4 regions of the Dechloromonas sp. TW-R-39-2 genome follow, and region 2 is predicted to be linked to each of the others. Evidence: riboswitches for the same ligand, from Rfam matches in the RefSeq annotation. Region 2 holds a riboswitch; each other region holds the start of a gene.
The links. A riboswitch is a leader RNA that binds a small molecule or an ion and turns the genes downstream of it on or off. The one in region 2 is predicted to bind cobalamin.
Positions count from the first base shown of each region.

Region 1 (7,679 bases), 960 kb from region 2:
GACGCAACGCCGCTGCTTGCAACGATTAACGCTTTGCAAGGCAAATGCAAAGGCAAGCTGGCCGATGTGGATGCAGCATTCTTTGATGTCCATGAGGCATTTCATCGGCTGATTGACGCGCCGGCCCCCGCGGCAAAACGTTGAGCCGGTTGACGCACCCCATGGCCGCCACAGCCTGGGGGCTGGGACAGCACGCTGCGCCGTGCGGCAAATGCTGCCCGTCAAGCGATCTTCCTGCGTGCTACGGTCGACACGCCAAAATCGCCCAATTTCCTTGCACTATCCACACACCCGGATGAACTCACCCGCTGGCGTCTCTGCCCTGACCATCAACACGCGTATCTCGCATACGGTGCGCACCCTCACCATGCGTGACGATCTGGTCGGCTGGGTGATTTCCGGCCGCAAACGCTTATCCACCCCGCTCGGTGACAAGCAGTTTGGTGCCAACGAGGTATTTCTCATCCCGCGCGCAACGCAGTGGGATGTGATCAACGAAGCTGATCCGGGTGGCGCCTACCAGGCGCGCATCATCAGTTTTTCGCCGCAGTTGCTTGAACAGTTTTTCGAACGTTTTGCTCAGTTCACCGCGACACCGATATTGCGCAGTTGCGCGATGACCAAAGCGGATGAGGCTTTCACGGCGACCTTCAGCCATACACTGGCGGCGCTTGAAGATCCCCGCGCGTCAAATGCCGTTCGCGAACACCGGGCGCTGGAGGTCTTGTTGCTGCTGGCCGAGCGCGGTCTGGTTTTTACGCCGACGCACAGTTTGAGCTGGACAGACCGGGTATACCGGCTGGTCGGGCAACGCCCCGAATTCGACTGGACCATGGCCAGCGTTTCGCGTGCCTTCCTGCTCAGCGCCAGCACGCTGCGCCGCAGATTGGTGGAAGAAGGCACCTCGGTCAGTCAATGCGTGCGTGAGGCTCGCCTCGAAGCGTCGATGGCCTTGCTGCAATCCTCCAGCCTGCAGGTTTCGGAAATTGCGGCGCGCTGTGGATACGACTCACACAGCCGGTTCTCAGCGGCGTTTCGCCAGCGCTTTGGCTATGCACCGTCGCACTTGCGCTCATGAAAGCTGCAGTATGGACTGCAACGCACAGCAATTGACGCGCCAGAGCTAGCGCGCCGCGCTTCCTGTGGTCATCATTGGCCTTCCTTTTTCTGGAGTCCAAATGATGCGTAAACTTCTTCTTGCCGCCGCACTTGCCGCTACGTCGACCTTCGCTGTGGCGACCGATTTCGAGTTGAGCAGCCCGGATATCAAGCCCGGCAGCATGATCGACAAGCGTTTCGAGTTCAATGGTTTCGGTTGCTCCGGCGAAAACAAATCGCCCGCCTTGCAGTGGCGCGGCGCCCCCGCCGGCACCCAAAGCTTTGCCGTCACCGTATACGATCCAGATGCACCGACCGGTTCGGGTTGGTGGCATTGGTCAGTCATCGATCTGCCCGCCGAAGTGCACGCCTTGGCGGCGGATGCCGGGGCGGTCGGTGGCGCAAAACTGCCGGCCGGTGCGAAGCATGTACGGATCGATTACGGTGTCGCTGGATGGGGCGGCACTTGTCCGCCGCAAGGTGACAAAGCGCATCGTTACATTTTCACGGTCTACGCCCTGAAGACAGCCAAAATCGAAATCCCGGCCGATGCCACCGCAGCACTGGCCGGCTACATGATCAATGCGAACACCCTTGGCAAGGCCAGTTTTGTGGCCCACTACGGTCGCGCCAAAGCGAACTGATCAAACTGCCCAGCTCTCTTTTACATCCACTTCAAGCGGTCTGGCAAACAGGAGTACGGTGTTCTAAAAAATTCAAAAACCACCATATACAGTAGAAAAAATATTCGCAGGCACTACCCATAGTAGAAACATCATTGACGCTCAGGCCACCATACCGTTAGAATCAAAGTTGTTGAAGGTTCCCCATTCTGGGGATTAAAAGGGAATCCGGTGCCGAGTCTGACTCGAAATCCGGGGCTGCCCCCGCAACTGTTATCGGCGAGCGCTTCGCCACTCTTGCCACTGGCTCACACCGGGAAGGCAGCGAAGCGCGATGAACCGAGAGCCAGGAGACCTGCCGCAACAACTTTCCAACCAATGATGGGGCGGGGTGTCCCTGATGAAAGGTTTGTGCGTGCTGCCATTTTTCGTTCGTCCGGCTTGTCTGCCCACGGGAAACTCCCGTTGCGGCGATCGCGCTGCGCCCAGCGCGCCCCTTCGAATCTCCCCCGCCTGCGGAGACTCCCCATGCCAGTGAAATCGTTTAGAACATCGCCCCTGACAGCCGCCCTGCTGCTTGCTTTTTCAGGTAGCACCCAGGCGGCCGGCGTGCCGACGCTGCAAGAAGTGACCGTCAGCAGCGGCCAGCAGAATCTGATCGGCGTTGCCGATTCGGCCACCGAAGGAACGGTCACCGCCAAACAACTGGCCAATCGTCCCTTGTTGCGGCCGGCCGAAGTACTTGAAACGGTGCCGGGGATGATCGTCACGCAACACTCCGGCGACGGCAAGGCCAACCAGTATTTCCTGCGCGGTTTCAATCTCGATCACGGCAGCGACTTTTCAACCCACGTCATGGGCATGCCGGCCAACATGGTCACCCATGGCCATGGTCAGGGTTACATGGATCTGAACTTCCTGATCCCGGAACTGATCTCCAGCGTCAAATACCGCAAGGGCGTCTATGCAGCGGACGATGGCGATTTCGCCACGGCCGGCTCGGCCCGGATCGATTATCAGCGTAGCCTGGCCAGCCCGTTTGTCGACATGAGCATCGGCCGCAACGGTTTTCGCCGCCTGGTGACGGCGGGCAGCAGCGAAATGGCCGGTCACCAGTTGCTCGGCGCACTGGAGCTGGCCGGTAACGACGGCCCCTGGGATCAGCCGGAAAACCTGAAAAAGACGAATATCGTGCTGCGTCTCTCGAACGGTACGACGAACAATGGCTACGCCGTCACGGCAATGGCTTACAAGGCGGACTGGAGAGCCACCGAACATGTTCCGGAACGCGCCATCCAGAGCGGCGAGATCGGTCGCTACGGTGCGCTGTCAGCCAACGATGGCGGCAAAACGCACCGCTACAGCCTGTCCGGCGAATGGGCCAGAACCGGTGAAGAAGGCGCCACCCGGGCCAACGTATATCTGATCGATTACGGGCTCAATCTTTTCTCCGCCCCGTCCGGCTACATCAACGGACTGAATGGCGACCAGCACGAGCAGGCTGACGAGCGACGCATCTGGGGCGGCCAGGCCAGCCGCAGCTGGTTTCTCGGTCCACAGTTCAAGGACAGCGAAATTACCGCCGGCGTCTCACTGCGTCAGGACCGGATCAGCCACGTTGGCCTGTACAGCACGGAGAATCGCCAGCGCACCAACACCGTCCGCGAAGACCGCATCAACGAGACAGCACTCGGTTTCTATCTCGAAGCGCGTAGCCAGTGGACTCCATGGCTGCGCAGCAACATCGGCCTGCGCCGCGACGAAATCCGGGCCCAGGCCAGCGCCCTGGGTGGCGCCAACAACATGAGCAATGGCGGCGATATCAGCGCCGGCCAGACCAGCCCCAAACTCGGCATCACCATCGGCCCCTTCAACCTGCTCGGCGCCACCGAGTTTTACGCCAACTGGGGCAACGGCTTCCACAGCAACGATGTACGCGGTGCAACAGCAAGAACCAACCCGCAGGACGGTTCGGCGACGATGGCCGTCCCGCTGCTAGTCAAGGCCCGCGGCTCGGAAATCGGTATGCGTGCCGCGCCACTGCGCGGCTGGCATACCAGCCTGTCACTGTGGCAAATGGATCTGGCCTCCGAGCTGGTGTTCATCGGCGATGAAGGCATCACCGAACCCAAGGGCGCCTCGCAACGGCACGGCATCGAATGGTCCAACTACATCGTGCCGACCGATGGCCTGATCATCGATGCCGATCTGGCCCTGTCCGAAGCCCGCTTCAAGACAGCCAACGCCGATAACGGCGGACGCCATGTACCGAATGCCATCCCGCTGACCGCTTCGCTCGGCCTGACGGCCGACCAGGGCGGCCGCTATTTTGGCGGCCTGCGCCTGCGCTATATCGGGGCCTACGCCCTTGAAGAAACGGCGCATGAAAAATCGACGGCCTTCTGGATGACCAACTTGAAAGCCGGTTACCGCTACGATCGCCAGCTTCAATTCACACTCGATGTACTCAACCTGTTCGACAAGAAAGCCAACGACATCGAATACTGGGGCGGCGCCTGCACGCGTAGCGAAGCCGCCAACGGCAGTTGCGGCGGCGGCATCGATGGCCGCCTGGTGCATCCGATCGAACCGCGCACCCTGCGCTTGGGCATGCGCTTCACGTTCTAAGGCACAAGAGAGCACTTTGACTGGGAATGGCAGGCGACAGATATAACGTTTGATCGACAAATTGCAAACGAATGTAATTGACAACGATTCGCGTTTACGTAAAATTGCGACAAGTTCTCATTTGCAGGAATATCATGAACCCGCCTTCCCAGCCTTCACCCGCAACACCACCGCTATCCGGCACCCATTTGCCGCGGATAGACACCAGTGAATTGCTGCGCGGCGCTGTAACGCTTGAAATCATGCACGCCGGCCAACGCTACCTGCTGCGCGTGACGCGTGAAAACAAGCTGATCCTGACCAAATAGGCCAGCCACCAACGATCTCCGTTGTACCTCTCGTTCCCGTAGCCAGCATGTACAGCCAGCCAAGGGTTTTTTCCGGCCGGCTCGGGACAATCCGGAAAACGAAATTCATGAGTTACACCCTATCCCAGGCTTCAAACAGCCGACGCAGCAGCCTGCTGACACTGGTCATCGGCTTGCATGTCGGCATCTTTCTGCTGATTTTTGCAGCCAAGACCGTCGTCCCGCAGATGATGGAAATACCGCTGGTCGTCGACCTGCTGCAACCGGCCGAACCCAAACCGGAACCCAAGCCGCTGCCGGTCGTCAAGCCGCAACCGGTCAGGCAGCCTAGCCCGGCCCCCAAAGCCCCGACGCCCCAGATCGAAGCCACGCAAAGCGTCGTTCCGGCGCCCAGCGCACCGGTCGCCGCCCCGCCCGAAGTCAAACCGGCCCCGCCGGCACCGGCCGCACCGGCGGTGACGCAAGCCCGTTTCGACGCCGACTACCTGCGCAACCCGGCCCCGCCCTACCCGCCGCTGTCACGCCGCATGGGCGAAGAAGGCAAGGTCATGCTGCGCGTCCTGGTCAGCCCGCAGGGAACGGCGGAACAGGTTGAAGTGAAGACATCTTCCGGCAGCGAGCGCCTCGACAACGCTGCGGTCAACACCGTCAAGAACTGGAAATTCGTCGCCGCCCGCCGTGGCGACACCCCGACTCAAAGCTGGGTTTTGGTACCCATCATTTTCAAATTGGAGCAATAACATGCAGGAAACCACGCAAAACGCTTTCGGCTTCGCCCACCTTTGGGCTGCAGGCGATGCCATTTCACACAGCGTCGCGATCATTCTGGCGATCATGTCGATTGCCAGCTGGTACCTGATCCTGGCCAAAGCCTGGGATTGGTGGACCGTTCGTCGCTCGGCCCGCGCTGTCGGCCAGTTCTGGGCGGCCAGCAGCGTCACCGAAGGGATCGAGCGCCTGCGCGATGCCGGCAGCGACAGTCCTTACGCGCAACTGGCCGAGCAGGCCAACTGCTGCAACCACGATTGCGAAACCGTAACCGGCCGCCTGGCTTCCCGCTTCGACCCGGCCGAACAAATGGAACGCGCCCTGCGCCAGCAACTGTCGAGCACCCAGGCCGGTATGGAAAACGGCCTGACGCTGCTCGCCACGACCGGCGCCACGGCACCGTTCGTCGGTCTGTTCGGCACCGTCTGGGGGATTTACCACGCGCTGGTGGCAATCGGCATCTCCGGTCAGGCCGCACTGGAAAAAGTCGCCGGCCCGGTCGGTGAAGCACTGATCATGACCGCCGCCGGCCTGGCCGTTGCGCTGCCTGCCGTCTTCGCCTACAACGCCTTCACCCGCGCCAACCGCGTCATCCTGGCCGATCTCGACGCCTTCGCCCACGACCTGCATGCCTTCTTCACGGTCGGCAAGCCGTTTGTCGCCAACAGCGCCCAGATCCACCCGATGCGCGCCCGCGCTGCTGCCGAGGTCGCGTAATCATGGCGATGGGCAGCTTCAATTCGCAACAGAACCAGATGCCGACGGCGGAAATCAACATGACGCCGCTGGTCGACGTGATGCTGGTGCTGCTGATCATTTTCATCATCACCGCACCGCTGATGACGCATTCGGTACCGGTCGACCTGCCGCGCGCAGCCAGCACGCCGACACCGGAAAAGCCGATGACGCTGCAGGTGGCGATCAATGCTGACAACCACATTTTCATCGGTTCCGAAGGGGTAGACCGCAGCACCCTCGAAGAACGCTTCAAGACCGCAGTCGCCCAGGATGCGCACGTCGAAATGCACCTCAAGGCCGACCGCAACACCCGCTACGAAGCCGTGGCTGAAACCATGAGCGCCGCACGTCGGGCCGGACTGACCAAGATCGGTTTCGTGACACAACCAGGTAGTGACGCGCACTAATTCGTTTCATTTCATTCATTCTCAAGCCAGCAATGCAAAGCCCGTCTTTGCCAGCCAGCCAGAGACATCAGGGAGTTCTGCAATGCTGACTATAAAAAAACTTGTTTCCGCACTGACCATTTCTGCTGCACTGGCCGCACCGGCCCTGGCTATCGAATATCCGATCGGCGTACCGCAACAACGGGCCGGCATGGAAATCGCCGCCGTTTATTTGCAGCCGGTTGAAATGGAACCGGAAGGCCACATGCGCAAGGCCACCGAGTCGGACATTCACATCGAAGCCGACATTCACGCACTGGCCAACAACCCGAACGGTTTTGAAGAAGGGGCATGGATTCCTTACCTGGTTGTCAAATTCGAAGTCAGCAAAATCGGCAGCGATTTCAAGGTTGCCGGCGATTTCATGCCGATGGTGGCCAACGATGGGCCACACTACGGCGACAACATCAAGCTGGCTGGCCCGGGCAAGTACAAGGTGAAATACAACATTCTTCCGCCGTCGGCCAACCCGCATTCGCATTTCGGCCGCCACACCGACCGCGCAACCGGCGTTCGCCCGTGGTTCAAGCCTTTTGAAGTCGAATACGAATTCACCTACGTCGGTATCGGTAAAAAAGGCGGCTACTGATCATGCGCCTCGCCAAAATCAGCGCTGCGTTCGTCGCAGCGGGGCTGGCCTTGCCCGTACTCGCCGCACCGAGCGATGCCGCACTGGAAAAACTGCTGGCCCGGATGGAAAAACTGGAAGCGCGCAACGCCGATCTGGAAAAGGAAGTGAAGCAACTCAAGGGCGAGAACGAGAAAATCGCCCAAGGCCTCGACAGCCCACGCCTTTCGGAACAGGAGCCGGAACTGACGGTGCGCCTGAAGGCTGTTGAAAAGGACGCACTGAACCAGAAAAAAGCCGCCAAGATTGCCGAAGGCCTCGACGGCATCAAAGTGGCAGCCTCGCTGGCCACCGTCGCGCAGCATGCCAACGGCCTGCCCAAGGACATCGAAAACGGCAGTTCCCAGCTCAATTACCGTGCAGACATCTCGGTTGAATTGCCGCTCAAGCCGCTTGGCGACATCAACCACAAGCTTTTTGCGCATTTGCGCATGGGCCAGGG
Region 1 is NZ_CP045202.1:2,710,603-2,718,281, forward strand. Features, by position in the region: gene GBK02_RS13150 (hypothetical protein) at 1-144, shown strand, start outside; gene GBK02_RS13155 (helix-turn-helix transcriptional regulator) at 296-1,078, shown strand; gene GBK02_RS13160 (YbhB/YbcL family Raf kinase inhibitor-like protein) at 1,179-1,742, shown strand; cobalamin riboswitch at 1,902-2,099, shown strand; gene GBK02_RS13165 (TonB-dependent receptor) at 2,250-4,349, shown strand; gene hemP (hemin uptake protein HemP) at 4,484-4,657, shown strand; gene GBK02_RS13175 (energy transducer TonB) at 4,765-5,397, shown strand; gene GBK02_RS13180 (MotA/TolQ/ExbB proton channel family protein) at 5,399-6,142, shown strand; gene GBK02_RS13185 (biopolymer transporter ExbD) at 6,145-6,570, shown strand; gene GBK02_RS13190 (iron transporter) at 6,653-7,198, shown strand; gene GBK02_RS13195 (carbohydrate porin) at 7,201-7,679, shown strand, end outside.
Region 1: another riboswitch for cobalamin. It lies ahead of GBK02_RS13165 (TonB-dependent receptor); the one in region 2 lies ahead of GBK02_RS01060 (TonB-dependent receptor).

Region 2 (7,679 bases):
GGCGTTCGGCCATCAGGAACAGGATGACCGGCCAGCCGGCGAAGAAGCACAGCATGTAGATATAGCCGTCGTAGCCCTGGGTATAAACCATGGCGGTCAGACCGAGCAGCGTGGCGGCAGACATGTAGTCGCCGGCAATCGCCAGACCGTTCTGGAAACCGGTGATACCGCCGCCCGCCGTGTAGAAGTCAGCCGTCGACTTGGTCCGGCTGGCCGCCCAGTAGGTAATGCCCATCGTCATCGTGACGAAGATGCAGAACATGATGATGGCGTGCCAATTGGTCGCCTGCTGTTCGGTCACGCCTTCAAGCGGGCCACCGGCGTAAGCCGAAGCCGCTGCGGCAAAAAGGCCGAGCGCGGAGATAAGTTGAGTCAGGTGACGCATTATTTGCTCTCCTTCCAGGCTTCCTTGACGATTTCCTGCGTCAGGGCATCAAACTCGGTATTGGCGCGGCGCACATAAACAGCCGTCAGCACCCAGAAGAAAGTGAACATGAAAAGTTCAACGGCAACCCCGACCGTTACCTTGGAACCCTCGCTGATCGGCTGACCGAGCGAAAGCGGGTTGAAGGCAACAACCATCACGAAGCCGTAAAACATGGCCAATACGATGAAGGCCAAGGTCCAGGCAAAACGGCCGCGTCGTGCGACGAGGTCCTGGAACTTCGGATTGGCCCGCATACGCTCATACATCGCGCTGCTCATGGCTATATCTCCATAATTAGTAATTTGTAATTACCGAAAAATCGGCGGCTATATTATATCTTATATAAGACATTCACGATGCGTGAATGTCCCTGGGCATATAATTCAAGTCATTAAAAACAACACTTTGCGCACATGGCTACGGTCGACCTCTCCACAAACGGCGAAATCGCCACCCTGACACTCAACAATCCCGGCAAGCTGAATGCCATCAATTTGGCCATGTGGCAGGACTTGGCCGGAATCATGGGCAAGCTGGCGGTTGACCGCGACATCCGCTGCATCGTGCTGCGTGGTGCCGGGCACGATGCCTTTGCCGCGGGCGGCGATCTGGAAGAATTCGTCACCGGACGCGCCACGCTGGAGCAAGCCCTGCACTACCACGAGCAAGTCGCGCTGGCCCTGAATGCCATCGCCGATTGCCCGCACCCGACCGTGGCCCTGATCCAGGGAGCCTGCATCGGTGGCGGCCTTGAAATCGCCGGCGTCTGTGACCTGCGTATCAGCAACGAATCGGCCCGCTTCGGTGCGCCGATCAATCGACTCGGCTTTTCGATGTATCCAGGCGAGATGGAGGGTTTGCTGAAGCTGGCCGGTGCCGCCGTGATGAAGGAAATCCTGCTCGAAGGACGCATTCTCAACGCCACCGAAGCCTATGAAAAAGGGCTGATCACCCGCGTTGTTCCTGATCCGCAGGTCGAAGATGAAGCCTATGCCACGGCACGGCGCATCTGTGCCGGCGCCCCGTTGGTGGCCGGCTGGCACAAGCAGTGGATTCGCCGCCTGCAAAACGGTCGACCGCTGAACGATGAAGAAAAAGCCGCGTCGTTCGCCTTCCTCGACACAGAGGACTACAAGGAAGGCCTGAGCGCCTTCCTTGAAAAGCGCAAACCTGCGTTCAAGGCGTGCTGAACAAACTCCAGACCATTTTTGCCGCGAGCAGGATAAGGATTGCGGCAAAAATCCGCTTCAGGGTTGCCACTGGCAAGCGATGCGCCAGACTGGCACCGTAGGGAGCTGTCACCATCGATGCTGCAACCAGAATCACCAGGGCTGGCAAGTACACAAATCCCAAACTGCCCTGTGGCAAACCCGGCTGGTGCCAGCCATTGAAGACATAGCCCAACGTTCCGCCGACCGCGATAGGCAAACCGACTGCCGCCGAGGTACCGATAGCATGTTGAACACGAACGTTGCACCAAGTCAGGAACGGTACGGTCAATGCACCGCCACCGATTGCTACGACAGAAGACAGTGCACCGATACCGAAGCCGACAGCAGCAACCCCCATCGTCCCAGGCAAGTCACGAGCCGCCTTTGGCTTCAAGTTAAGCGCCATCTGGACTGCAACGAGACAAACAAAGAAAGTAAAAAAAATGGCCAGTGGACGTGCCGGAACGCTGGCAGCAAACAAAGTTCCGATCGCCGTACCAAGCAGAATGCCGGGTGTAATTACTTTGAAAATATTCCACATCACCGCACCATGGCTATGGTGCGTCCGCAAGCTGGCAACAGCCGTAAAAATGATCGAGGCCATCGAAGTGCCAAGTGCCATGTGCAGGATTTCGCCTGAAGGAAACTGAGTCTGTGCAGCAAACATCAAGGTCAGGGCCGGCACCATGACCAGCCCGCCGCCAATCCCCAGCATCCCGGCAAAAAATCCGGTAAATGCACCAAGTACAAGATAAGCAGCAACCCAAATCAGCAACAAGCTCATACCAGAAGTTCCATCGTAATAAATTGCCATTCCTCAGCGGTTACCGGTGTAATCGACAAACGGTTGCCGCGGGCAAGAAGGCGCATGTTAGCAAGTTCCGGACAAGCCCGCAGTTCAGTCAGCGGCAAATAGCGCGTCTTTTGCACGAACATGACATCACGCAATAACCAGCGCGGCGAATCGGCTTTGGATTTCGGGTCGAAATACGGGTTGACCGCATCAAACTGGGTTGCATCGGGGTAAGGCGCCGAAGCGATCCGGCAAACCCCGGCAATCCCCGGTTCGGCACAGCCCGAGTGATAAAAAAATGCCAGATCGCCGACCCGCATCGCATCGCGCATGAAGTTGCGCGCCTGATAGTTTCTGACGCCAAACCACGGAAAGGGAACATTTGGCGCAGCGGCAAGATGATCAATCGAGACCTCATCAGGTTCCGATTTCATCAACCAGAACTGCGCAACCGGTTGATCGGAGACTGCCATGGGAAAATCAGGAGAAATAGTCATCGCCAGGCCAAAAAAAAGGCCCCCGCAAGTGCCGTCAGACCGGCATCCTGAACCGGGGTCCAGAATGGTCGCTTTCCAGCTGCATCAGGAACGCCTGACAGAGAGGCACTCACAACAGCAGCGGTATGGTCCGCAACCGATGCCAATTAGCATTGGTTCAAGGAATATATGGTCTTAACAAACACCGCAGGGGACGCTCGGCGGGCGGCGCCGGGGTCAACAGCAAATGACCTAGATGTCCAGTTGCTGCTGGGGCGCAAGCACGGAATCAATTCGTGCTCCCATGTGATCGATTCTACGCTTTGTCTCGGAAGTATCAACAGATTCCGCATCGCCTTCGATACCGCCTGCAGCCTGACCGGCCAGCAGTTCGTGCGCGATGTTGAGCGCAGCCATTACCGCTACACGCTCGGCAATAGTGCTTTTGGTGCGCTGGGCGATTTCGCGCATTTTGTTGTCAACCAGGTCGACCGCAGCAAGCAGCGCATCGCGCTCTTCGGCACTGCAGGCCACGCGATATTCGCGCCCCATGATTTTGACATCGAGGAAATTCGTTTCGGTGCTCATCTCAGACATCCTCGGGCAGCTTGTCGACCAGGCCTTCAAGGCGCTCTCGCGCCACCGTCATTGTCTGACGCAAGTGGAGACGCTCTGCCTCGGCAGCAGCCATCTGGTTTTTCAGCACCTCGTTCTCGGCACGCAACTGGTGCACCAGGGCAACCACCTGTTCAATCTTGGCTTCAAGCGCTTCGAGTTCGGTATTCATGGCGCGAACTATAGAGGGAAAAACAATGCGTGGTCAAGGACTAAGCCTTTATTCTCAAAGTGGTTTATACGAAATGGGCACGACTTTTATAGTGCGATGCAGCAAGTGCACATGTAGAATGCGCACCGTGTCAGGTGCTGCGCGCGGATTCTCCAAGTGCAGTTAAACGGGAAAGTGGTGCGTCTCCGATGAGATCAATCCGCTGCTGCCCCCGCAACGGTAAGTGAGTGCGGATGTACCTCAAGGCCACTGGGTAAAACCTGGGAAGGCGGTACATCAAGACTTGCGAGCCCGGATACCGGCCTGAAACAAATCACGGAATTGCCACGGGGTTGTGGCGCCAGTTTTATTCGGCCGACCTGTCATCCCTTGCTTTTCCTTTTCAATGCCATTCCGGTTCGCGGGGACGCCTGCCGGAAAAAGGAAGACCATGAATTTTCGATTGACCCACACTGCGGCTGTGATCAGTTCGCTTTTCGCGCATCACGCCATTGCCGAGCCCCTCAGTATCGACCGGCCAACCGAGCTGGAATCGGTCGTTGTTTCGGCCAGTCGTTTCATGACGCCGCTGGAAAAGGCACCGGGGCAAGTCGAGATTGTTCGCCAGGATGAATTGAACAGCCGCAAAAACGACCGATTGAGCGATGTCGTCAAATACATTCCAGGCCTGACCATCCAACCCGGGCGAGGCACGACCCAATCGACCCAGGCCATGTCATTGCGCGGCATCCCGGACGAACGACGGATGCTGGTCATGGTCGATGGCATACCGGTCAACGACGGTTACGCCGGGAGCGTCAACTTATCCGGCATGCCAACCGAAATACTTCGCCAGGCCGAAGTCATGGTCGGCCCGATGTCTTCGCTCTATGGCGGAACGGCAATGAGCGGCGTGGTCAATTTCACCACCTTGATGCCGAAAGCCCCGATGTTCAACGCCAGTTTTGGTTACGGCGCACCTTTTTCGCGTGGTACGGCACCGGAAGACACACGCCGGATCAGCTTAATGGGCGGCACGCTGTTCGATAATGGTCTGTCGGTCCTGATTGGCGGCAACTGGATGGCAACCGCCGGCTATCGCAATGAAAATGTCACGGCAACAAGCAGTCCTGGCGCCACCGTCAGCGGCTGGACCCAGACCAGCAGCAACAAGGGGGTCAATGCTTATCTCGTTGGCAACAAAGGAGCAACGGCCTGGGAAGAAAACGGCGAGTACATCAAACTCGAACAGCGCCTGGGCGGCCTGAACAAATGGCGCGCCGGCTGGCAGCGCCAGGCTTATGAATACTCGAACAGCACCCCGGAAAGCTATCTCAGAAACAGCAATGGCACGACGAACTGGAACGGGTGTACGCCGACAACGGCCATCTGTTCGACCTGGATGGCCAGCCCGGGCGCTTATGAACGGCAGATTTACTCGCTAGGCGGCGATATCGAAACGCTGGGCGGACTGCTCAAGATCAGCGCAGCCTATATTGATGTCAGCAGCAATTATTTCATCACCCCCAGCACCAGCCGGATCAGCGACTCTCCCGCCCGCAGCGAATTGCTTGATGCTTACTGGACACGTCAGCTGGGTCGCCACGGCATCACGCTGGGGAGCGCATGGCGCCACGACCGGGCAAACAACAGCGAATACACACTGAGCAACTGGCACGATGCATCGAGCCGGGGCAATCTTTACGCCAACGTCAGTGGAGAAACCAACTCTCTCGGCTTGTATGCTCAGGATGAATGGCAACTGAGCGATCGACTGCTCGCACATTTCGGCCTGCGTTACGACTACTGGAAGAACTCGAACGGCCATATCGAGACCCCGGGCTGGAACAGCGGCAATATCTACAAAAACTACGCCAGCCGGACGGCTGAAGCCTGGAACCCGAAACTGGCCCTGCGTTTTGAAGTCAATTCAGCCTTTGCCCTGCGCACATCATACGGTTCTGCCTTCCGCGCGCCCTCCGTCTACGAGCTTTATCGCAGCGGCTGGATCGGTAAAACAAACTTAACCGCCAATCCACTGCTCAAGCCAGAAACCGTCACAACGCTGGATATCGGCGCAGATTTCAAGCCCTGGCAAGGAGGCGAACTCAAGTTCACTGCCTTCAGCAACCGGATGGATGACCTGATCTACACACAAACGAGTGGAACAACGCGTAACCGGATCAATGCGGAAGAGGCCACCAGCCAGGGCTTCGTCGTCGGCATGACGCAAAAAATCGGCGACTCGACCCGTCTGATGGCCTCTTACACGATGACTGATTCCGAAGTACGGCGGAATAGCCAATCGCGCATCAGCCAAGGCAAGAAAATCGCTTATTTGCCGCAACACCAGGCAACGCTCGGCTTTGACACCAGCTACGGCCCATGGACGCTGGGCAGCAATCTGCGCTACGCCAGCAAGCAATACTCGACCGATGACAACAGCGATTTCGCCGGCAACGTCTTCCAGTCCTACGATGCCTACACCGTCGTCGACAGCCGTATCGCCTATCGCATCGACAAGCACATCACCGCCTCGCTGGCGATCGACAACCTGCTCGACCGTGAGTATTACTCGTACTATGCCGCACCCCGGCGCAACTGGTTTGCCGCGGTCAACTACGCTTACTGAACCATGCCCTCCAGCCGCCGCGCCCTGCTGATCCTCGCCTGTCTCTGCCTGCTCGTCCTGGCCAGCTTCGCACTGGCCCTGACGGTCGGCAGCTTCAAGGTTTCGATCGGTGAAGTGTGGGCGGCCCTGCTCGGGCAGGAAGGCGGCGCCGGCGATGTCGTGCTGCAGCTTCGGTTGCCGCGCGCAATTGCCGGTTTTGCCTGCGGTGGCCTGCTGGCACTGGCCGGCGCATTGATGCAGGTATTGCTGCGCAATCCGCTGGCCGATCCTTACGTCCTGGGGATTTCCGGCGGCGCCGGGGCCGGGGCAATGTTCGCCATCATTCTCGGCTTGCCGGCCCTCGGCATCGACGGACTGGCTTTTGCCGGTGCGCTCGGCGCCATGCTGCTGGTTTTTGGTCTGGCGCACGGCGATGGCAGCTGGACGCAGACACGCCTGCTACTCACCGGCGTCATCGTTGCCGCCGGCTGCGGTGCGCTGGTCGCCCTGATGCTGGCCATCGCACCGGAGCACAAGCTGCGCGGCATGCTTTTCTGGCTGATGGGCGATCTCGGCCAAAGCGCCCAGTGGTGGCCAGCCCTGAGCGCCCTGGGCCTGGCATTGATACTGGCCATGCCCTTCGCCCGCGAACTGAACATGCTGGCACGTGGACAGATGCAGGCCCAGGCGCTGGGTGTCGCGGTCGACCGCTTGCGCTACGCCATTTATCTGCTCGCTTCGCTGGCCACCGCTGCGTCTGTGACAACGGCTGGTTCGATCGGCTTTGTCGGCCTGATCGTTCCCCACCTCGTTCGCCTCGCCACCGGCAACGACCAGCGACTGCTGCTCCCTGCATCGGTGCTGGCCGGCGGCTCGCTGCTGGTTCTGGCCGACACGCTGGCCCGGACGATCATCGCCCCGCAACAACTCCCGGTCGGCGTACTCACCGCGCTGATCGGCGTCCCGATCTTCCTGGTCATCCTGTCGAGGCAGCCGAAATGAGCGGCGCCCTGCTCGAAACACGCCAATTGGCCGTCGACGTCGGTGGCAAACGAGTCATCGACCGGCTCGACCTGAGCCTGCACGCCGGCGAACGGCTGGCCATCCTGGGGCGCAATGGTGCCGGTAAGTCGACCTTGCTGTCGACACTGGCCGGCTTGCGTCCAAGTAGTGCCGGCGTGGTGATGCTCGATGCCGAAGACCTTGCGCTGACCCCGCCGCACCAGGCCGCCCTGCGTCGGGCCTGGCTTGGCCAGTTCCAGTCCGACCCGTTTGGCTCGACGGTTCTGGAAACAACCCTGACCGGCCGCCACCCGCACCTTGGCCGCTGGGCCTGGGAAAGCCGGCAGGATGCCGAAATCGCCCGTGCTGCACTGAAATCGGTCGGCCTCGATG
Region 2 is NZ_CP045202.1:207,534-215,212, forward strand. Features, by position in the region: gene GBK02_RS01020 (cation acetate symporter) at 1-385, opposite strand, end outside; gene GBK02_RS01025 (DUF485 domain-containing protein) at 385-705, opposite strand; gene GBK02_RS01030 (enoyl-CoA hydratase/isomerase family protein) at 841-1,617, shown strand; gene GBK02_RS01035 (sulfite exporter TauE/SafE family protein) at 1,604-2,422, opposite strand; gene GBK02_RS01040 (EVE domain-containing protein) at 2,419-2,904, opposite strand; RNA gene ssrS (6S RNA) at 2,944-3,124, opposite strand; gene GBK02_RS01050 (cell division protein ZapA) at 3,160-3,495, opposite strand; gene GBK02_RS01055 (hypothetical protein) at 3,497-3,694, opposite strand; cobalamin riboswitch at 3,810-4,016, shown strand; gene GBK02_RS01060 (TonB-dependent receptor) at 4,125-6,305, shown strand; gene GBK02_RS01065 (iron ABC transporter permease) at 6,309-7,286, shown strand; gene GBK02_RS01070 (ABC transporter ATP-binding protein) at 7,283-7,679, shown strand, end outside.

Region 3 (7,679 bases), 290 kb from region 2:
GGCCATCAGGCCAACGATGGCCAGCGAATCCTTGATCAGCGAGGTCAGCGCGTTGGTTGCCGCACCGGCCACACCAGCCACGTCATAGGCAATGCGCGACATCAGGCGGCCCGAGAGATTGTCGCTGTAATACTTGGTCGGCAGGCGGACCATGCGGGCGAACATCGCCTGGCGCAGTTCGGTGATGACATTGTTCGACACCCAGCTCATGGCGTATTCGCCGATGAAGCCGAAAACAGCGCGGGCCAGGAAAATGCCCATGATCGCCGCTGGAAAGAGCAGCCAGTCCCATGGCCCGGCGGCGGCGGAAAAACCGTCGTCGAGCAGCTTTTTCATCATCGCCGGGAACACCGGCTCGGCCAGGGCCGACAAACCCATCGCTACCAGCGCGGCGGCAAACGCCTTCCAGTAGGGGCGGACATAGGTCAACAGCCGGAGGTAAAGCTGACGACTGGTCATGTCACTGGCCATGCAAATCCCTGATGCGAAAAGTAGAACCCGTGATTATACCTGCCCGACCGGAGCGGGACTGAGCGAACGGTAAAGGGCGAGCAGCCGGTCGGCCATCGCCGGCAATGTCAGGGCCTCGACACTGGCTCGGGCCGCCGCACGCGCTGCCTGATCGCCGGCCAATGCGCACAGGTCGTCGAGTCGGGCAGCCAGTTCGGCCCGATCAACGGCATCGACCACCCAGCCATTCACGCCGGCCTGCACCCACTCCTGAGCGCCACAGGTTGTCGAGGTGACAATCGGCAAGCCGCAGGCCAGCGCCTCAAGCGCCGCATTCGGACAGGGGTCGTACAGCGTCGGCAGGACAAAACCGTCGGCTGCGCCGTACCACGGGCGAACATCCTTGAGCGGCCCGGTGAAGTGGGCCCGACCGCCCAGCCCGAGCGATGCGGCCAGCGCCCGCATGGCCTTGAGCTTGCGGTCGGCACCGACGATGACCAGATGCGCCGCCGGATTGCGCGTCGCGGCGAAGGCGCGCAGCAGTTGCGGCACACCCTTGCGTTCAAAACCGCTGCCGACAAAAAGCAGAACCGGTGCATCCGGCGGAATGCCGGCTGCGGCGCGGGTCGCGCTGCGGAATTCGTCAGCCAGCCCGGGATGGAAGACGGCGGTATCGACACCGTTGTAGATCACGGCGAGCTTGCTGCGGTCGATGCCGTAAAAACGGCTGATTTCATCGGCCACCATCTGCGAATTGCAGATCACGCTGCGCAAGGCCGGATGTTCGAACATCGCCCGTTCCGTCGCGCAAACATAACGGTGATACGGCGAAAAACGCTGTATCAGGCGCTGCAGTGGCCCGAGGATTCGCGCCCGATGAACCAGCCATGCGGCATGCACGCCATCGCCGGCCCGAAAGATCATGCAGCCGGGAACGCGCTCGTGCGACTGGGTGATATCGAATCCCCCCGCCGCCATCTCGCGCTGCGCCGCTGCTGCGAAACTGCGGTCGCGCGCCGCCCGTCCGCCCAGCAAGCGGGAATACGCCGGGTCGCAGGTCACCTGGCGAAATCCTTCGCGTGGTGCGCCATCCCAACTGCGCGTGATCAGCGTGACTTCCGCCCCTTCGGCCGCCAGCGCCGCCAAGGCCCGTTCGACAAAGCGCTCGGCCCCGCCAAACGGGTTGTAACGTTGACGAACGATGGCAATCTTCACAGCGCGAGCAATTCGTGAGCTGCCGCCAGCACTTCATCCGCCCCCAGGCTGACCAGGCAATCGCTGAGCTTGCCGCCGCCACAGCCATCGATACCGCATGGCCGACAGGGATGCTGGGTGCTGCTGACAACACGGAAGGGAATGCCCCACGGCCCCCACTGCTTGTCGCCGGAAGGACCAAACAGCGCGACGGTTGGTGTGCCCACGGCTGCGGCAATGTGCATCGGCGCCGAATCGACGCCGATGAACAGCTTCGCAGCCTGGGTCAGCGCCGCCAGCTCCTTGAGCGAAAGCACGCCGGACAGGCTGAAAGCCGGCTGCGCCAGCCCGGCCTGGATCGCATCGAGCATGGTCTGTTCATCCTTGCTCGGCGCTGCGGTCAACACCACCGCATGACCCTCGACCTGCAGACGGGTAATCAGTGCAACCATGCGGTCAACCGGCCAGCATTTGAAAAACCAGCGCGAGGCCGGGTGAATGTGGATGAAATCGCCACCCTTCAGGCCGAATCCCTGCAAATGCGCCGCCACACTGGCTTCAGCCGCCAGCCCCGGAATGAGGCACATGCGTCGTTCTTCAGGGGCTGGCTGAATGCCGATCCGGCGCAGGGCGTCGAGATTGGCCTCGACCATATGGCGAAAAGCATTGCGCGGTGCCGTCTGGAGATGGGTAAAACTCTGCTTCCAGCGCTTGCTGCGCCCGCCGACCGACGGCCCGACCGACCAGCGCGGCTTGAGCAGGCGGCACAGCCAGGCGCCGCGCCAATGTTCGGTCAGGTGGATGATCAGGTCGTAACCACGGGATTTGAGCGCGTTGTAGAGCGCCAGTTCGGCCTTGCTCTGACCGACGATGCCGAGTTTCTTCCATTTGCGGTCGATGGTGTGAACTCGCGCGATTGCCGGATGCAAGGTCACCATCTCGGCCGTATCGGCATAAACCAGCGCATCGATCTCGACCTGCGGCGCATGCGCCTTGAGCACCGAAAATACCGGCGAACTGACCAGCACATCGCCGTGATGGCGCAGCTTGATAACCAGTGCCCGACGAACTTCGCCGAGCGGCACGGCATCGCCCAGAGGATTGAATATTTGCATCCCGGTATTTTACCGGGGGACGTCGACCGTCGTCAGCGATCCGTAGTCAAAAACCAGTTCACTCCAGCGTTCCGGCGGCAAATTCCGCCAATACGCCAGCAACACCCGAATCACGCCGGCATGCGTGACAAGCACGGCCTCAGGCTCGCTCAGGCTGGCGACAAAGTCGAGCGCCCTGTCCTGCAGCGCCTGCGGCGACTCGCCGCCAGGCGGCGCATAGTGCGCCACATCACTCGCCCAGTCATCGATCTGCTGACGCGGGATGGCATCCCACGGTCGACCTTCCCAGGCACCGAAATTCATTTCGGCCAGCCGCGCATCAAGCCGGGGCGCGGGATGCAGTGCCTCGGCCAAATGCCGGCAACGCTGCAAGGGGCTACTCCAGACGGGCAAACCGGGCGGCAGGCGGGGACGCAAGGCGTCAGCGGCCGCCTCGACATTTTCGGCCACCAGATCGAGTTGACCGTAGCAAATGCCGGCCTCGACCCGTGGCCGCGGATGACGAACGAGGTGAAGAATCATCCCGGCAACGCAAACTTCACGGTTCAGGCGTAGCGGATCGGCTGCGAACGAAGACGAACGAACTCGGCCAGTTTGCGGTCCTCGACCAGCAGATGATGTTCGTAACCCTGCACGATGAAGTCGACCAGCATGCTGACGGCGCGCTGCTCGCCAAGAATGGTCAGTTCGAAAATATGCGTCAGCTGCTCGACCGTTTCATTGTGCAAACGGCGATGCTCCTCGGCGCCGGGATACGCAATATCGGTCATATAGCGTTCTTCCTCAACAAAATGAGCGCCTACATAGCGCATGAATTTGTCGAGAAAACCGGAGATGAATTCTGAATGAACGTCGGCATCGGCGTGCGCCATCATTTCATTGAAGAAACCGATGAACAGCTTGTGGTCGTAATCCAGACGCGGCTGCCCGACGCTCATGGCAGGGTCCCACACTACCGCATCGTAATTTTTATGCATGCCAAACCCGCCCTGTCCGAACATCACGATCGACTAACAAAACTTTCGTCATATTGTCGCACAACAGCAAAGCCGAACGACATAAGCCGATTGCATGAAACATCACCCTCCGCTCAGACCGGCAACAACGCCAGCAAGCCAAGATAGAACGCAATTTCACTTAATTGCTGGGTGGCACCGAGACAGTCACCGGTATAACCGCCCAGCCAGCGCATGAAAAGCCGTGACAGCCAAGCCGTCACCAGCGCGGCGAGCAAACACCCGGCCACCGCCTTGACCGGCGGCAGCCCGGCCAACGGCAGCAGGGCAAACCCCGCGGCCATCAACAAAATAGGCCAGGAAAGGCGATTTGCCAGCGGCCTGGCCTTGGAAAGCGCATCGTCGCGGACATAATCCATGCTTGCCAGCAGGGAAGTCGCGCAAAAGCGTGAAATGGCATGCCCGGCCAGCAAAGCCCAAGGCAGCAGGGCATCGTCCAGCGCGACAAGCAGGGTGAATTTGCCAGACAAGGCCAGAACCAGCGCCACCACGCCATAACTTCCGACCCGCGAATCCTTCATGATTTCAAGAATGCGCTGCTTTTCCCAACCGCCGCCCAGGCCATCGACCGTATCGGACAGGCCATCCTCATGAAAAGCCCCGGTCACATAAATCGTCGCCACCATCGACAGCAGGACAGCCACCGGTTTGGGCCAGAACAAGGCAGCCCCGAGATAAACCAGCACCCCGATGCCGCCGACCAGCAGGCCGACGGCAGGGAAATAGCGCGCTGCTGAATTCAGTGCTTCCGCCGAATGCCCGACCCAGCCGGGTACCGGCAGCCGGGTGAAAAAACGGATAGCCCCGAAAAAATATTCCAGCTCACGCTTCAACATCGGGGCTTATTCCTGCTCGGACACGCCGGCCGACTCGAAACTGGCCATTTCATTGAGGAAAGCCAGCGCCGCACGGACCAGCGGATAAGCCAGCGCCGCTCCGGTACCTTCGCCGAGCCGCAAGCCGAGATCAAGCAGAGGCTCGGCCTGCATTGCGCGCAGTTGGGCCTGATGCCCTGGCTCGGCCGAGCGATGGCAGAAAATGCAGTAATCGGTGAATGCCGGGAAAAGCTTTGCTGCGGTCAACGCGGCCGAACTGACAATAAAGCCGTCGATCAGCAACACCATTTTGGCTTCCGCCGCCGCCAGCATGGCGCCAACCATCATGGCGATCTCGAAACCCCCGAATTCGGCCAGCACGGCGAGCGCTTCGTCGCTGCCTCCGGTGGCCCGGTAACGACTCAGCGCCTTGTCCAGCAAAGCCTGTTTACGAACCAGGCCGGCATCGTCCAGCCCGGTGCCACGGCCAACCGCCTCGGCCAGCGAAACCCCGGTCAGACAATGTGTAATCAGCGACGCCGATGCCGTGTTGCCGATCCCCATTTCGCCGAAGCCAACAACATTGCAGCCGCCCGCCGCCAGACCGCGCACGATCTCGGCGCCGCTGGCAATCGCCACTTCGCATTGCGCCAGGGTCATTGCCGGCTCATCGATGTAGCTGGCCGTTCCGGCGGCGACCTTGGCGTCGATCAGACCCGGACGACGGCCGAATTCATGGGCCACCCCCGCGTCGACCACGGAAAGCGCCATACCGTTCTGGCGGGAAAAAACATTGATCGCCGCACCGCCGGCCAGGAAATTTTCGACCATCTGCCAGGTCACTTCCTGCGGGAAAGCCGACACACCGGCCTTGGCCGCACCATGGTCGCCGGCAAAAACCAGCATCTGCGGCTGCGTGAGCTGCGGCGTCAGACTGTGCTGGATCAGCCCGATTTTCCTGGCAAGCGTTTCAAGCTGGCCAAGCGCGCCAAGCGGCTTGGTTTTCTGGTCGATTTTGTGTTGCAGCGTAACGGCCAGCCCCTGGTCGGGGCGAGTGATATTGAATTTTGAATGCATCCGATTCTTTCTGTTCGAAAAAGCAAAAGGGCCTCGCGGCAACGCTCGCAAAAACGTCGCCACGAAGCCCTGTCCACAGGCTTCCAGCCCAAACTGACTCGATACGTCTTCTGGCTCTCGGATCAGCCGTTTGCCGCACCTTCCCGCCGGGTCTGTTTCCCCATAGGCAGTGGTTTGTCGCGACATCCGTCCCCGATTACAGCGGCGGGCCCGCCACGGAATTGCACCGTGTTCCGTTACATCGAATCGGGCGGAATTATCCGGCTTGCGGCGACCCGGCGCAATCACCTAAAGTGCCAACCATGAAAGAACTCATTCTTGGTGGCGCCCGTTCGGGCAAAAGCATTCTCGCCGAAAAACGGGCAGCCGAATCGGGCCTCAAGGTCGTCTACCTGGCCACGGCTGAACCCCGTGACGGTGAAATGTCGCGCCGCATCGCCCATCACCGCGCCCGTCGCCCGGCCGAATGGGGTTGTGCCGAAGAAACCCTTCACCTGGCAAGCCGTTTGCGCGAGCTGGCAGCACCGGATACCTGCATCCTGGTCGACTGCCTGACACTATGGCTTTCCAACCTGCTTTTTGCCGGCCAGGCTGGCACTCAGGCCGAAGCCGGCCAGGCCATCGACTGTCCGCTGTTCGATGGCGAAACAGCCAGCCTGATCGAATGCCTGCCGGACCTGCCCGGGCGCATCATTCTCGTCTCCAACGAAGTTGGCTGGGGCATCGTGCCGATGCATCCGGTTTCCCGACTGTTCGCCGATGAACAGGGACGCCTCAACCAACGCGTTGCCGCTGTTTGCGACCGCGTCACATTGGTTGCAGCCGGACTGCCACTATCACTAAAGTAGGGTTATTCTTCACTCTTTGATGCTTCGGAGGAACCATGCAGCGCTTGCTCGACATTCTGGCCTCCGGCATCCACGACACCAAAAATCAGCTGTTCGTCGCCGAAGCGCTGATTGCCGCCCGCGAAGCCGAACATCGCATCGACCTCGGCGAGGCGCGTTACGCCATCGAAGCGGCCGCCGAGCGCCTGTCGCGGACACTCGCCAGCTACCGGCTGCTCCGCCACGGTGCCCAACTGGCCATCGTACCGACCATCATCGGCGATCTTTGTGCCGAAGTCGGGCTGGCCCAGAAAGCCCACCTCGCCGCCAACGGCATCACCCTGAACATCGATTGCCAGGCACCAGACGCCTGGCCGCTGGACCGTGACCTGATCGCCGACATGCTCGGCAACGCAGTGCAAAATGCCGGCCGCTTTGCCCGCAGCCAAGTATGCCTGACCGCCAGCGAATGCAGCGATGGCCTGCGCTTTTCGGTCGAAGACGACGGCCCCGGCTTTGCCCATTTCCCACCTTCCAGCGGTACCGGCCTGCTGCTGGCCGAACGGCTGGCCCGGCTGCATGCCCGGCAGGAGCGGCATGGCAGCTTGCGCCTGAGCAACGACAGCAGGCTGGGCGGCGCACGTTTTGAGTTGCTCATTCCGTAGATGAGCGATTACAGCAAAAAGCGTTTTCTCGTCATCGACGACCAGCCGCTGGCCCGCGATGCGCTGCGCAGCATCGCCCAGACGGTCGGTGCCTTTGCCGTCGAATTCGCCTCGAATTACCAGGATGCGATCTACCGCATCCGCAACAACGTACCGGACATCATCCTCTGCGACTACATCCTCGGCGAAGGACGCTCCGGCCAGCAATTGCTCGAAGAATTGCGCCGCTTCAACCTGTTGCCGGACGAAACCATTTTCATGATGGTGACCGGCGAACAATCCTACGAGCAGGTGGTTTCTGCGGTTGAACTGGTTCCCGACGACTACATCATCAAACCTTTTTCGCCCGACAAACTGCTCTTGCGGCTCAATCGAATTGTTCAGAAAAAGGATTTTTTCGCCGCGTATTACCGGGAAAAACGCCAGCAGGAATACCAAAAAGCACTGGCTATCCTGGCTGCGCAGCGCGATAGCGAAGCTGGCCGCCCCTACCGTTTCGAAATTCTTCGCCAGCAAGCCG
Region 3 is NZ_CP045202.1:499,450-507,128, reverse strand. Features, by position in the region: gene msbA (lipid A export permease/ATP-binding protein MsbA) at 1-471, opposite strand, end outside; gene GBK02_RS02485 (glycosyltransferase family 4 protein) at 505-1,665, opposite strand; gene rfaQ (putative lipopolysaccharide heptosyltransferase III) at 1,662-2,759, opposite strand; gene cobC (alpha-ribazole phosphatase family protein) at 2,769-3,281, opposite strand; gene GBK02_RS02470 (bacteriohemerythrin) at 3,305-3,697, opposite strand; gene GBK02_RS02465 (adenosylcobinamide-GDP ribazoletransferase) at 3,850-4,611, opposite strand; gene cobT (nicotinate-nucleotide--dimethylbenzimidazole phosphoribosyltransferase) at 4,618-5,667, opposite strand; cobalamin riboswitch at 5,750-5,928, opposite strand; gene cobU (bifunctional adenosylcobinamide kinase/adenosylcobinamide-phosphate guanylyltransferase) at 5,970-6,515, shown strand; gene GBK02_RS02450 (sensor histidine kinase) at 6,551-7,159, shown strand; gene GBK02_RS02445 (response regulator) at 7,160-7,679, shown strand, end outside.
Region 3: another riboswitch for cobalamin. It lies ahead of cobT (nicotinate-nucleotide--dimethylbenzimidazole phosphoribosyltransferase); the one in region 2 lies ahead of GBK02_RS01060 (TonB-dependent receptor).

Region 4 (7,679 bases), 280 kb from region 2:
ATCGACTTGATGTTGTCACGCTTGTAGATTGAGCTGTCGGGAATCGCAAGCAGGACATCGACCCGGGGCAGGAGGGTGCCGAGCGCCGTGACCAGGCTGCTGTCGGTATCGCTGTCCTCGCCGCTCAGTACCAGTTTTGCGTTTGAAAAGACCTGTTTGTACTGATTGTAGAGATTGCGTGTTTCGTTGCTCAGAAGCATTCCAACCCGTTTGTGTTCAGGCAGCAAGTAACGCAGAAAAGTGGCGAGTCGAACTGGCGGCTGATCGAGGTAGATTGCAGAGGTTCGGCCGCGCAATTTGCCGGCATCGGCAAGGATTTTTTCGTAGGTTTGCCGGGGCAGGAGGGTGGCCAGTACAGGTTGTGCACTATTTCGGCCTAGGGTCTGGCGCAGGGCTTCGGCGCCGGCGGTGATGATCAGATCGGTCCGGATGACCGACAGTTCGATGGTTTCCGGTGTGCCGGAAGTGACCACGTTCCAGTTGCTGCCCTCCAGTGTTTTTTGCAGGGCAGTTGAAAACTCGGCGTAAGGTCCGCCCTGCTGGCTGAGTACGAGCGCAATACCGCCTGCCCGGGCAATCGGGGCAAGCAGGAACAGTAATACGAGGGCGCGCAGGAACGCTCGGTACATCGGCAGACTATAGCCTCAGCCCCTATGCCAATGCAATGAGTGTTTTCCTGCAGTTAAGGCGTGTTGATGTAAGCCTCGAGCTGGCGCGAGATTTCGCCAACCGGCATGGCGAAGGGGAATTTTTTGATGAATTGGCCATCGGGGCCGAGCAAAATCATCCCTGCCGAATGGTCGACCGCATAACGGTCGGCCGGGGTGTCCGGCTCAAAAACCTTGCTGTAGCGGATCTTGAAATTGTCTGCCGAGCGGCGGACGAGTGCGACCGGGCCGGTCAGGCCGAGAATGCGGGGGTCGAAAAATTCGGTATAGGTCTTGAGCACCTTGCCGGTGTCGCGTTCCGGGTCGACCGTAATGAAGATTGCCTGGACGCGTGCCGCCTTGTCGCCCAACTGCTTCAGAATTTCGGCCATTTCAACCAGGGTGGTTGGGCAGATATCGGGGCAATAGGTGTAGCCAAAGGAAATCAGCTGGTAGCGTCCGCGAAAATCCTCACTGTTGACCGAGCGACCATTCGGGTCTTGCAGGAGATAGCGCGGAATAATGCCGGCACTGCTGTTGCTGCGCAGGGCTTCCCATGATTCAGCCAGAGCGGGGGGAGCCAGCCACAAGCCAATCAGCAGCAGTGCGCAGAAACGGATCATTGAGTCGACTTGAAGGCCGCTTGCAGGCGTTGTTCGGCGGCACCGAGCTGGTTGGCGAGTGTTGCGGCATCCGGGCACTTGGCTTTGCCTTGAGCCAGGAAGGCGGCATTGGTCGCGTTTTCAAACGTTTCGCCATTGGCGCGTGTCTTGGGGGCCGTGGTGGCGACCGAGTTGCGCGCCCGGCTGACCAGTGCCGGCTGCTTGCAGGCCAGTGCCGTACCGTTGATCTGGCCGATGGCTTCCAGCGCGGCCGTGCCTTCATCGGCGGCAAAAGTCGGAGTGGCGGCACAGAGCAGGCTGAGCAAGAGGGTCGATACGGCGATTTTCATGGTCTGGATCCTTGGCGGAGAGGCTGATTATAGTCAGCGGGTTTCGAGCTGCTTTCTTACAGATCAAATATTTCGAGCAGTTGAGGCAGTCCTTCGCTGATTGCCACCGGCCCTGGCGTCAGGATGACGGCTGATTTGATTTCATGCATTTTTCCGTTGTTGACCGCGGGAATCTCCTGCCAGCCGGGTCGGGCGGCGACCCGTTCGGGGCGGAAGTGCTTGCCGCACCATGAGCCGATGATGATGTCCGGCGCGGCGGCAATCACGTCTTCGGCAGAAGGGCGGCGGTCCTTGGCCAGCGGCGAGCGGGCTTGTTCGGCAAAAACATCTTCGCCGCCGGCGATTTCGATCAGCTCGGAAGCCCAGCGGATACCGCTGATCAGCGGCTCGTCCCACTCCTCGAAATAAACGCGCGGCTTCTTGCCGGTTTTGGCCAAGCGTTCGGCCGCGATCGCTCTGGCTTGGGCGATTTGAGCTTCCAGCCCGGCGACGATGGCCAGCGCCTTATCTTGCGCGCCAACCAGCCGGCCGATCGTTTCGATCATCCCGAGAATGTCGTCGACGCTGCGCATGTTGAAGGCGTAGACCGGCACGCCGGCCTTGATCAGGTCACGCGAAATTTCGCTTTGCAGGTCGGAGAAGGTGAGAACGAGATCAGGCTGGGTGGCGAGGATCTTGTCGATGTCGCCGGTCGTGAAGGCGAAGACCTTGGGCTTCTCCTTGCGCGCTTCGGGCGGACGGACGGTGTAACCGGAAATGCCGACGATGCGGTCCTGTTCGCCGAGGGCATAGAGGACTTCGACGGTTTCGGTGGTCAGGCAGACGATGCGTTGCGGCAGACGGGGCATGGTTTTACTTGGCTGGACGATGGCTGCGTGCGACATCGAGATGAGCGCAAAGTTTCTCTGCACCATCGAGAATGCGCGGCGTGTGGCGTTGCATGATGTCCGGATTGATATGGAACAGGTTGTCGCGCTTGACGGCGGTCATCCGCGTCCATTTATCCCAGTCGTGCAGCCATTCCGGCTTGGCATCGCCCATGCCGGTTGCGACGATGGCTTCCGGATCGGCCGCCAGCACGGCTTCGACGCTGACCGTCGGCGCCATCTGCGGCAGCTGGCCGAAAACGTTTTCGCCACCGCACAGCGTGATCGCATCGCTGATGATCTGCGGGCCGCCGACAGTCATCAGCGGCGATTTCCAGATCTGATAGAAAACGCGGATTTTCGGCTTGCCGGCATTGGCCTTGCGCAAGCCTTCGAGACGCTTGCGGAACTGCTCTGCGGCTGCATTGGCGGCGACTTCGGTGCCGGCCAGCTGGCCCATGCGGATCAGTTGGTCGGCGACATTTTCCATTTTGTTCGGTTGCGAGACGTAGACCGTCAGGCCGAGCGCCCGGAGTTTGTCGACCTGCGTCAGGTTGTTGCCGCTTTGCCAGGCCAGCACCAGATCTGGCTTGAGCGCCGCCACCGCTTCGAGGTCGATGCGCGAATAGCCGCCGACGCGGGCGACTTTTTTCGCTTCCGGCGGGTAGTCGCTGTAATCGACGGTGCCGACCAGCTTGCTGCCGGCGCCTGCCGCGAAGAGGCTTTCAGCGGCATGCGGCGCGAGCGTCACGATGCGTTTGGCAGGCCCCTTGAGACGCACTTCCTGCCCGGTATCGTCCTTGAAGACCAGATCGGCAGCACTGGCCGGGCTGCAGGCGAGTGCTGCGGTCAACAGGGCAAAAAGGTGGTTTTTCATGCGGCTTTCCAGTCGTTCAGGGCGGCGGCCAGGCGCAGCCACTCGGCTTCATTGGCTGGCAGGCCGAAGCGGAGCAGTGGCTGCTGGTCGAAATGGCGGGTCAAAATGCCGCGCCGGGCGAGGAACTCATGCAGTTCGCCGGTTTCTGCCGCGTTCAGCGTAGCGAACAAGGCTGTGCTGCTGACGTCGCCCAGCGGTGCCAGCAAAGCATGCAGGCGGGCGGCGGCGGCTTGCAATTCGATCCGGGCGTTGGCCTGCCAAGCGGTGTCCGACAAGGCCAGCCGGGCGGCAACGCGCGATGGCCCGGCGACCGACCACGGGCCGATCAGTTCGGCCAGCTTGGCCAGCAGGTCGGGGGCGGCGAAAACGAAGCCGACCCGCGCCCCGGCCAAGCCGAAAAACTTGCCGATCGAGCGCAGCACGATCAGGTTCGGCGCTTCTGCTGTGCCGGCCAGTGCGGTCAGGCTGTCTTCCGGCGTCGGGTCCATGAAAGCTTCATCGACAATCAGCCAGCCGCCGCGCTTTTTGAGCTGGATGGCCGCGTCGACCGCGACATCGCGCGGGTGACGGCCGGCGGTCGGATTGTTCGGATTGCACATCAGCACATACGGTGTGGCTGTGGTCAGGGCGCGCGGCAATGTGGCGTTCTGCAGGAAACGCAGGCGATGGCCGGCGCGTTGCCAGGCGTGCGGATGTTCGGCGTACAGGGGGCTGATGCAGGCGACAACGGCGCGCGGCAGCAAGTGCGGCAGCAACTGGATGGCGGCTTGCGAGCCGGCGACCGGCAGCAGATTGCTGTTGCCGTAATAGGCAGCGGCTGCCGCTTCCAGGCCATCGTCGTTCTCCGGCAGGCGGAGCCAGCAATCGGCCGGCAATTCAGGCACCGGCCAACAATTCGGGTTGATCCCGGTCGACAGGTCGAGCCAGTTGTCGAGTGGGATGTCGTATCGGGCTGCGGCTTGGCGCAGGCGTCCGCCATGCTCAAGCATGCAGGATTCCAATCATGAAAAAGACGGCCAGCCACAGCCACAGGCTGCGTTGGATCAGGGTGATCGCCCGGCCAAGATCGGCGGCCAGAGGGGCCGTCCCGGTGCCGAGCGGCGGGCGGATTTCTTCCTGGCCGTGATACATCGCCGAACCGCCGAGCAGTACGCCGAGGCTGCCGGCGCCGGCTGACATGACCGGCCCGGCGTTCGGGCTTTCCCAGCCCGGCGCCTGGGTTTTCCAGCAGGCCAGCGCGTTGCACGTCCGGCCAAGCAGGGCGTAGGTCAGCGCCGTCAGGCGGGCCGGCAGCCAGTTGAGCAGATCATCGAAACGCGCCGCAAAGCGGCCGAACAGGTTGTAGCGTTCGGTCCGGTAGCCCCACATCGCATCGAGCGTGTTGGCCAGCCGGAAGAGCAGCGCGCCGGGGCCGCCGAGTAGGGCGAACCAGAACAGCGTGCCGAATATTGCATCGTTGCCGTTTTCAAGGACCGATTCGACGCCCGCTTTGGCGATACCGGATTCATCGAGTTGCGATGTTTCACGGGAAACCATCCAGCTGACTCGCGTCCGCGCCTCGTCCAGCCGGCCTTCGCGCAATGGCCGGGCGACCGCTTCGGCGTGTTCGGCCAGGCTTTGCGCACCGAGGGCGAAGTAGAGCAGGGCGATATCGATGGCGAAGGGGGCGTACGGGCGCAGCCAGAAGGCCAGCCCGACCCAGGGACCGACGACCAGCAGCCAGGCGAGCAAGCCGCTGGAAATGTGTCGATTGTTGAGTTTCTTTTCCAGCATCGACGCCAAATTGCCGAAGCCGACCAGCGGATGCCAGCACCGTGGCTCACCGAGTACACGGTCGAGCAGGACGGCGGCAAGAGCAGCCAGCGGCATGGCAAAGGCGTCGATGCTGAGATTCATTTCGGGAAAATGCCCGGTCCCTGAATGTCGGCCTGCATGTCGCGCAATGCTGTGGTCAACGGCTCGTTCTGGCCGGAATCCGTGGCACCCCATTGCTCGAAATAAACCAGGTTCTCGATCGGCAAACGCGGCAGCCAGCCGGCTTTTTCAAGTTCGGGTTTGTCGTGGAAATGGCTGACATAACCAATGCACAGGTAGGCAATCGGCACGATATGGTGCGGAATGCCGAGCGCGTCCTGCAGTTCGGTTTCATTGAAAATGCTCACCCAGCCGACGCCCAGGCCCTCGGCGCGGGCCGCCAGCCAGAGATTCTGGACGGCGCAGACGCTGCTGTAGAGGTCCATCGTCGGAATGTGCGTGCGGCCGATGACAACCGGGCCGGTACGCGTTCGGTCGCAAGTAATGCACAGGCTGATCGGCGCTTCGAGAATGCCCTGCAGCTTGAGCTTGCTGTAGATCTCGCGCTTGCCATCCGGGAACATCTGGGCCGCTTCCTGGTTGGCTTGGTCGAAGATGCCATGCACGCGTTGCTTGACCTCGTCGGAGCGCACGAGCAGAAAGTTCCACGGTTGCATGAAACCGACCGAGGGTGCGTGGTGCGCTGCCATCAGCACGCGGCTGAGCACATCGTCCGGCACCGGCGTCGGCAGGAACTGGCCGCGCACGTCACGGCGGTTGAAAATGGCTTGATAGACTGCGGCCCGATCGGCGTCGGAAAAGGCGGGTGCCATCGGTGTGGCTTGGTTTTCCATGGATTCCCCTTCTGGAAATGAAACAGCTGCCGGGCCTGACAGCCTGCAATTCGTCTCCCGGCCGGTCTTCTGACTTGGATTCAGCCTGGCGATGCGCCTTCCCGGCCGGTATTCCCGTCCAGTGGCCTGATGCATCGCCCGTCATCCTTACAGCGTTGGGCACGTGGCGGATTTGCACCGCCTTCCCGATTCTCCGTCCAGCGTTGGCTGAACGACACCCGGAGACACTTGCCCAAACAAATGGGCGGGGCCGATGGTGCCATAATTACGGACTTTTTTCACATTTGGTCGCTATGTCCTGCTTTTCACTGATGGTCCAGGGGACCACGTCGGATGCCGGTAAATCCACGCTGGTCGCGGCTTTGTGCCGGATTCTCAAGCGCCGCGGGATCAATGTCGCGCCGTTCAAGCCGCAGAACATGGCGCTCAATTCGGCGGTCACCGTCGACGGTGGTGAAATCGGCCGGGCCCAGGCGCTGCAGGCACTGGCCTGTGGCCTGTTGCCGCATACCGATTTCAACCCGGTGCTGCTCAAGCCGACGACCGACAAGAAGTCGCAGGTCATCATCCACGGCAAAGTGGCGATGGACCTCAATGCGCGCGACTACCAGGAATACAAGCCACGGGCGATGCAGGCCGTTTTGGCCTCCTGGGGGCGGTTGACCGCGCAATACGACGCAGTGATGGTCGAAGGGGCCGGATCGCCGGCCGAAATCAACCTGCGGGCGCGCGACATTGCCAACATGGGCTTTGCCGAGGCGGTCGATTGTCCGGTGATCATCGTTGCCGACATTGACCGGGGCGGCGTTTTCGCGCATCTGGTCGGTACGCTCGAATTGCTTTCGCCGTCCGAGCAGAACCGGGTCAAGGGTTTCGTGATCAACCGTTTTCGCGGCGATATTTCGTTGCTTGAATCCGGCCTGACCTGGCTCGAAGAACGCACCGGCAAGCCGGTGCTCGGCGTGCTGCCCTACCTGCACGGCCTGATGCTCGATGCTGAAGATGCGATTGCCACCGCTGCGGTCGACGGTAAAAAAACGGCCCGATTGAAAGTGGTCGCCCCGGCTTATCCGCGCGTTTCCAATCACAACGATCTCGATCCGCTGCGCCTGCATCCGGAGGTCGATTTCCAATGGATCGGCCCAGGCGAAACGCCGCCGGCCGCCGACCTGATCGTCCTGCCCGGCTCCAAGGCCGTGCGGGCCGACATCGATTGGCTGCGCCAGCAAGGCTGGGCGACGGCGATCCAGAAACATCTGCGTTACGGTGGCAAGGTCGTCGGCCTGTGCGGCGGCTACCAGATGCTCGGGCGGATGATTCACGATCCGCTGGGTCTGGAAGGCCAGCCGGGCAGCACACCGGGGCTGGCGGCGCTCGATCTGGAAACGACGCTGGAAACCGAGAAACAGTTGCGCAATGTCAGCGGCCATCTTGCCTTGCCGGGCAATCCGGCGATGACCGGTTACGAAATTCACCTGGGTGTGACACGCGGCGATGGTCTGGGGCAGGCAGCGGTACAACTGGCCGATGGCCGGACGGACGGGGCGGTTTCAGCCGACAACCAGGTCTTTGCCACTTATTGTCATGGCGTTTTCGATCATCCCGAGGCGTTGACCGCGCTACTCGCCTGGGCCGGCTTGCAGGAAAGTGGGCAGGTCGATTTTGCCGCCCGGCGTGAAGCCGACCTCG
Region 4 is NZ_CP045202.1:490,848-498,526, forward strand. Features, by position in the region: gene GBK02_RS02400 (ABC transporter substrate-binding protein) at 1-629, opposite strand, end outside; gene GBK02_RS02405 (SCO family protein) at 683-1,270, opposite strand; gene GBK02_RS02410 (hypothetical protein) at 1,267-1,599, opposite strand; gene GBK02_RS02415 (cobalamin-binding protein) at 1,656-2,447, opposite strand; gene GBK02_RS02420 (cobalamin-binding protein) at 2,452-3,342, opposite strand; gene cobD (threonine-phosphate decarboxylase CobD) at 3,339-4,331, opposite strand; gene cbiB (adenosylcobinamide-phosphate synthase CbiB) at 4,324-5,238, opposite strand; gene bluB (5,6-dimethylbenzimidazole synthase) at 5,235-5,990, opposite strand; cobalamin riboswitch at 6,032-6,227, opposite strand; gene GBK02_RS02440 (cobyric acid synthase) at 6,284-7,679, shown strand, end outside.
Region 4: another riboswitch for cobalamin. It lies ahead of bluB (5,6-dimethylbenzimidazole synthase); the one in region 2 lies ahead of GBK02_RS01060 (TonB-dependent receptor).